Regions from separate parts of the Mycolicibacterium diernhoferi genome, predicted to be linked through region 2. Evidence: predicted binding sites of a transcription regulator. Region 2 holds the regulator's gene; the other holds the start of a gene.
The links. Region 2 encodes HspR, which represses chaperone genes until heat shock. Its sites were predicted from a motif close to ANNTGAGTNNNNNNNACTCANNT; they were not measured.

Region 1 (3,410 bases), 2.7 Mb from region 2:
CGTAGGTACGCCGGTGCCCGCGGATCTCGGCCTCGTCACGCACACCGCCGAGGGCGACGCGAACGAACTTGCGGCCCAAGGCCCGTGCCACGGACTCACCCAGCGAGGTCTTGCCGACACCGGGAGGACCGGCCAGCACCATCACCGCGCCGGAACCCCGGCCGCCGACGACTGCCATGTTGCGCTGGGCGCGGCGGGCCCGCACCGCCAGGTACTCCACGATGCGGTCCTTGACGTCCTCCAGACCGTGATGATCGGCGTCCAGGATCTCCCGGGCGGCCTTCAGATCGGCGGAGTCCTCGGTGGTGACGTTCCACGGCAGGTCCAGGACGGTGTCCAGCCAGGTCCGGATCCAGCCGCCCTCCGGGCTCTGATCGCTGGTGCGTTCCAGCTTGCCGACCTCGCGCAGTGCGGCCTCGCGGACCTTCTCGGGAAGGTCGGCGGCCTCCACACGGGCGCGGTAGTCGTCGGACCCTTCCGGTTCAGCCTCGCCGAGTTCCTTGCGGATCGCGGCCAGTTGCTGGCGCAGCAGGAATTCCTTCTGCTGCTTGTCCATCCCGGCCCGGACGTCCTCGGCGATCTTGTCGCTGACCTCGACCTCGGCCAGGTGTTCGCCGGTCCACTCGATCAGCCGGCTCAGCCGGACCGCCACATCCTCGGTTTCCAGCAGGTCCCGCTTCTGCTCGGCGGTCAGGTACGACGCATAGCCGGCGGTGTCGGACAGGGCGGACGGATCACTGATCTTGTTGACCACATCCACGATCTGCCAGGCCTCGCGGCGCTGCAGCATCGCCAGCAGCAACTTCTTGTACTCGGCCGCGAGCGTCTTGGTCTCCTCGGTGGCCTCGGCGTCGGTGACCTCGGTCACCTCGACCCACAGCGCGGCACCCGGACCGGTGGTGCCGGCGCCGATCTGCGCGCGACGGCCACCCTTGACCACGGCCGCCGCACCGCCGCCCGGAATGCGTCCGACCTGCACGATCGAGGCGAGCACGCCGTGGGTGGGGTAGCGGTCGTCCAGACGCGGGGCGATCAGCAGCTTGCCCTCCTGGCCTTCCGGGGCCGCGGCTTGGGCGGCTTCGACGGCGACACGGGCGGCGTCATCGAGTTCGATGGGCACCACCATGCCGGGCAGCAGGACGGGTTCGCTGACAAACAAGACCGGGACTGCGATGGCTTCAGGCATCAAATCCTCCAAAGTTGATTCTGATGCACTCAACTACCGGAGGTGTGTCGTTGTTCCCGGGATGGAGGCGGATGCGCTGTGGGCGAACACGCCGCAGGTCCGTCAGAGCCTCACCAGGGAGAACGGGTACGTCAACGTCCCGGGTGCGCCGTCACACCCGGCCGCGAACGAGGACGCCAGCGTGCCCTGCATCGTCACCGCATCCCAGGAGTACACGTCGCGGGTCGCGACGATCGGCCCGTAGTACACGTTGCCGCAGCGCAATCCGTCCGGAACATCGACGGTCATGGTGTACCGGCCGTCGGCGAGGTGGGCCTGCCCGACATAGTCGAACGCCTTGGCCACCGGCATCGGAATACCGCTGATGGACCGGCAGTCCTCGGCGGCCGGGATGCAGTGTGATACCGACCACGCCCAGGTGTGGAAGTCGTAGCGGTCCGGGATCACCAGTTGATAGTTGGCGAAGAAGGGCTCGGCCCTGCCCGCGGGCGCCAGCAGCACGCTTGCCATCACCAGCGCGCCCAGCAGCCGCACCACCCTCATTGACGAACCCTTCCTCATCGCTTCTCCGTGAACCCCGTACGACCCGCTGCTACATGTGGGCGCCGCCGTCGATCCGCACCTCGGTGCCGGTGATGAAGTAGGCGTCCTTGCTGCCCAGCATCGCCACCACACCGGCCACCGCATCCGGCTGGGCGAAGATGGCCCCGCCGTCCAGCGGCAACATCGGGGCGACCTTGCCGAACAGGGTGTAATCGGCGTCCTCGGGCAGACCGGGCCCGACGCTCTGCCGTGCCGCACCGGTACCGTCGGTCATCCCGGACGAGATCGACCCGGGCTGAACACAATTGAACCGGATCCCGGCCTTGGCGAACTCCGAGGCCCAGGCATGCGTCATCGACAACACCCCGCCCTTGGATGCCGCGTACGCGGCCATGTACGGGTGCGCGAAGTGCGCCGAGGTCGAGCTGAAGTTCACCACCGCCGGGCCGTCACCGTCGTGCAGTGCCGCGCTGGCCTCCCGGGTGACCAGGAACGTCCCGACCAGGTTGATCCGCAGCACCTGCTCGAAGTCGGCGAGCGTCGTCTCGGCGAGATGCGAGGAACGCAGGATCCCGGCGGCGTTGACCAGGGTGTCCAGCCCGCCCAGTGTGGAGACCGCTTCGGCGACCCCGGCCCGCACCGACTCCTCGGCGCCGACATCCATCACCACCGTGGACAGCCGGTCGGTACCCGCCTTGTCGACGGTGTCGGCCAACCCTTCCGGGCTGACGTCGGCGGCGACGACGCGCCCGCCCTCGGCCAAGATCCGCAGCGTGCAGGCCTGCCCGATGCCCGAACCCGCGCCGGTGATGAGTACCCGGCGGCCCCGGTAACGCGAGAGGTCGGCTTCGGTCACTGTGCGGCTCCTACTTCGTTCGATGAACGCTGACTCTTCCGGTCCGCACGCTACGTTGCGGCCCGCAGACCCGTTGCCGATTGATGCTTCCCGGTGGATGGGACGCGGTGTGCCGCAGGTCATGCGCTGCTGTCACCGTCTTGTGGTCAGCGTGCCGGCAGGCCGGTTGTGAGGTTCGGCAGAACCAGTCGTGGAGGTTCTTCGGTACATGGTCAGCAAGACCCAGGACCGCTGGTCGTCGGGGATACCGATCTTCAGGTCGGGTGGGCCCGGCCCGATGCGGGCCATCGGCGGATTGCTGGCCATGTCGGCGGACGCCGTCAAGTTCCTGTTCCGCGGGCCGTTCCAGGGACGAGAATTCCTGGAGCAGTCCTGGTTCGTGGCCCGCGTCTCGCTGATGCCGACGATTCTGGTCGCGGTGCCCTTCACGGTGCTGGTCAGCTTCACCCTCAACATCCTGTTGCGCGAACTGGGTGCGGCGGACCTGTCCGGCGCCGGGGCCGCCTTCGGCGCCGTGACCCAGGTAGGCCCGATGGTCACCGTGCTCATCGTGGCCGGGGCCGGCGCGACGGCGATGTGCGCCGACCTCGGGTCCCGCACCGTCCGCGAGGAGATCGACGCCATGGAGGTGCTGGGCATCAACCCGGTGCAACGGCTGGTGACTCCCCGGATGCTGGCCTCCGGGCTGGTGGCGCTGCTGCTCAACAGCCTGGTGGTGATCATCGGAATCCTTGGCGGATACGTCTTTTCGATCTTCATCCAGGGCGTCAACCCGGGGGCTTTCGCCGCCGGCATCACCCTGCTCACCGGGGTGCCCGAAGTGCT
Region 2 (3,410 bases):
ACCGCCGATCTGCAACGGGTCCAGGCCGAGTTCGCCAACTACCGCAAGCGGGCCCTGCGCGATCAGCAGGTCAGCGCCGAGCGGGCGAAGGCCACCGTGATCACCCAGCTGCTGGGCGTGCTCGATGATCTCGATCGGGCCCGCAGCCACGGAGATCTGGAGTCCGGCCCCCTCAAGTCGGTCGCCGACAAGCTGGTCAGCACCCTGGAGGGGCTCGGACTGACCGGCTTCGGCGCCGAGGGCGACGAGTTCGACCCGGCACTGCACGAGGCCGTCCAGCATGAGGGTGACGGATCGGTTCCGGTCGTCGGCACCGTCATGCGCCGCGGCTACAAGGTCGGCGACGTCGTGGTGCGCCACGCGATGGTCGGTGTGGTCGACACGGTCGAGAATGCCGACGAGAACAGTGATCAACCAGCAGAATCAGCAGAGTAGAACGGGCGAGGAGGTGACGCACAATGGCTCAGCGTGAGTGGGTCGAGAAGGATTTCTACAAGGAACTCGGCGTCACCTCCAGCGCCACCAAGGATGAGATCAAGCGCGCCGCGCGCAAGATCCTCGCCGAGAACCATCCCGATCGGAACCCGGGCAACACCGCGGCCGAGGAGCGGTACAAGGCCGCTTCCGAGGCCAAAGAGGTGCTCACCGACGACGCCAAGCGCAAGGAGTACGACGAGACCCGGCGGCTGTTCGCCAACGGCGGCTTCGGCCGGCGTGGCGGCGGTACCGGTGGCTTCGGCGGATTCTCCAGTGAGGGAGCCGAATTCAACCTCGGCGACCTGTTCGATCAGGCCGGCCAGGCGGGTGGCGCCAATATCGGCGACCTGTTCGGCGGACTGTTCGGCCGCGGCGCGCAGCAGCCGCGACCCAGTCGGCCGCGCCGCGGCAACGATCTGGAGACCGACACCGAGTTGTCGTTCCTGGAGGCGACCAAGGGCGTGGCGATGCCGCTGCGGCTGACCAGTCCGGCTCCGTGCACCAACTGCCATGGCAGTGGTGCCCGGCCGGGCACCAGCCCGAAGGTGTGCCCCAGCTGCAATGGCGCCGGTGTGGTCAACCGTAACCAGGGCGCGTTCGGTTTCTCCGAACCCTGCACCGAGTGCCGGGGCAGTGGTTCGATCATCGAGCACCCGTGCGATGAATGCCGAGGCACCGGTGTCACCACCAGGACTCGCACCATCAACGTGCGGATCCCGCCGGGCGTCGAGGACGGTCAGCGGATCAGGCTGGCCGGCCAGGGCGAGGCCGGGCTGCGGGGCGCCCCGTCGGGTGACCTGTATGTCACCGTGCACGTGCGCCCGGACAAGGTGTTCGGCCGTGACGGCGACGACCTGACCGTCACCGTACCGGTGAGCTTCCACGAGTTGGCTTTGGGTACAACCCTTTCCGTGCCGACTCTGGAAGGCAAGGTCGGAGTCCGGGTGCCCAAGGGCACCTCGGACGGGCGCATCCTGCGGGTGCGTGGCCGCGGTGTGCCGAAGCGCTCGGGTGGTCACGGTGACCTGCTGGTCACGGTGAAGGTGGCGGTGCCGCCGAACCTGGACGGTGAGGTCGCCGAGGCGCTGGAGGCCTACGCGAAAGCCGAGCGGGCCAGTGGATTCGATCCGCGTGCGGGATGGGCAGGGAACCTGTCATGAGCAAGCGCAACGAAGCTCGGACATTCCTCATCTCGGTGGCCGCCGAGCTGGCCGGTATGCATGCGCAGACCCTGCGCACCTACGACCGGCTCGGTCTGGTCAGCCCGCAACGTAGCTCCGGAGGAGGTCGACGTTATTCGCAGCACGACGTCGACCTGCTCCGCGAGGTGCAGCGGCTGTCCCAGGACGAGGGCGTGAATCTCGCCGGCATCAAACGCATCATCGAGCTGACCAACCAGGTCGAAGCGCTGCAGGGCCGGGTGGCCGAACTGACCGCCGAGGTGGAGCAGCTGCGCAAGCCGAGCACCGCGCTGGTGCTCTGGCAACCCAGGTCGGGGCCTCGGGCCAGCCGGGCCTGACGGCGCCGGCTACGGCCGGTCCCACATCGCCAGGCCCGCGCGGGCCCCGACGGCAGCGGCCTCGCTGCGGTTGGTGACCCCGAGCTTGCGCAGCAGGCCGGTGACGTGAAATTTGACGGTGCTCTCGCTGATGCCCAGGTCTGCGGCTATCGACTTGTTGCGTTTGCCGGCGGCCAAGTGTCCGAGCACTTCCAGCTCGCGCGGATTCAAAGTGCCCAAACGACTCTCGTCGTGGTGCAGCGCGGGCGGGTCGAGCGGCAACGTCGCGACGATGCGGTTTCCCCATCCGGCAACGGTGTCGATCACCAGGCTCCCGTGCAGCGCGTCCACCCGTCCCGCGAGTTGGCGCAGTAAGCCGTTACGGTCGAGGTCGCCCGAACTCTGGTCTCGGACTTCGATGATCACATTGCGTCCATCGCAGTCCCAGGCGATGCGCAGTCGGGTGAACACCGGTTGTGCGCTGCAGGCGATGACGATACTGCGCACAACGGCTCGCGAACCGTGTGCCACCTCTCCGGGTAACGGACGTCCATCGGCAGGCGGTTCGGCGAATTCGACGACGGCTCCATCGCCACGGAACAGTGGGGAGAGTTCTTCGCGCAGCCGGGCGAACGCGGTCAGCACCGATTCCTCGGAGAGCGCGCGGTCGGCTTCGTTGACCGACCGGGTGGCCAGCAGCGCCGCCGATGCTGTCTGACCGGCGATGACGCGGGCCTTGCGGTCGTCCAGATCACTGGACCTCAGGGTGCGCAGGATAGCCGACAGTGTCGCTTCATGGGTCTCGCTCAGTTGCGCGACGGCGCGGGCGCGTTCCTGCGACGCGGCCCTCGACCCGGCGAGGTAGTCGGGGCTGGCCTGCGCCACCTGCTGCCGGATGGAGGTCGCGACGATGCCGAACATCGCAGAAACCTGTTCGGCGGCAGCGGGTTCCATCTCCGAGTCGGTATCCGCTGCCGGTACCAACAGCAGCAGGGTGTCACTGGCGTCGCGCCGCAACCAGACACTGCGGTAAGTGCCGGCGATCAGGCACCGCTGAATCCGGCTGTGTCCCAGCGGTATGGCGTGCCGGAGTTCTTCCAACTCGCCGACTGTCACCCGGTCGATGATGTCCGGGCTGCCTGCGACCTTGCGGGGCCGGCCGGTGCATTCCCGGGTGAAGATGACCAGCGCCACGTGGGGCGCCGTGCTCGCGATGAACGCGGAGAACCGCACCGCGATCTCCGACAGGGCACCGTCGATGACTTCCCGTATGCCCAGCCACGCCGCTGCAGGTGGTGCAGCGCACGGATCCGCAACCGTCACAGACCCACCTTAGTGTGCACGGTCCGGTGTCCCGATCACCGCCGTCGAAGCCGCGCATCGGTTGGCGTCCAGGGCCCTTCGCATATCCAGATCGTTTGCCGGGCCGGTTGGG

Region 1: lon (endopeptidase La) is a predicted target of HspR. The motif match lies at 1,199-1,221, and genes of this name have one in related genera.

Annotation. Positions count from the first base shown of each region.
Region 1 is NZ_CP080332.1:3,374,524-3,377,933, reverse strand. Features, by position in the region: gene lon (endopeptidase La) at 1-1,186, opposite strand, end outside; gene K0O62_RS16045 (hypothetical protein) at 1,289-1,729, opposite strand; gene K0O62_RS16040 (SDR family NAD(P)-dependent oxidoreductase) at 1,779-2,585, opposite strand; gene K0O62_RS16035 (MlaE family ABC transporter permease) at 2,794-3,410, shown strand, end outside.
Region 2 is NZ_CP080332.1:709,842-713,251, forward strand. Features, by position in the region: gene grpE (nucleotide exchange factor GrpE) at 1-435, shown strand, start outside; gene dnaJ (molecular chaperone DnaJ) at 459-1,637, shown strand; gene K0O62_RS03305 (heat shock protein transcriptional repressor HspR) at 1,634-1,996, shown strand; gene K0O62_RS03310 (helix-turn-helix transcriptional regulator) at 2,006-3,298, opposite strand.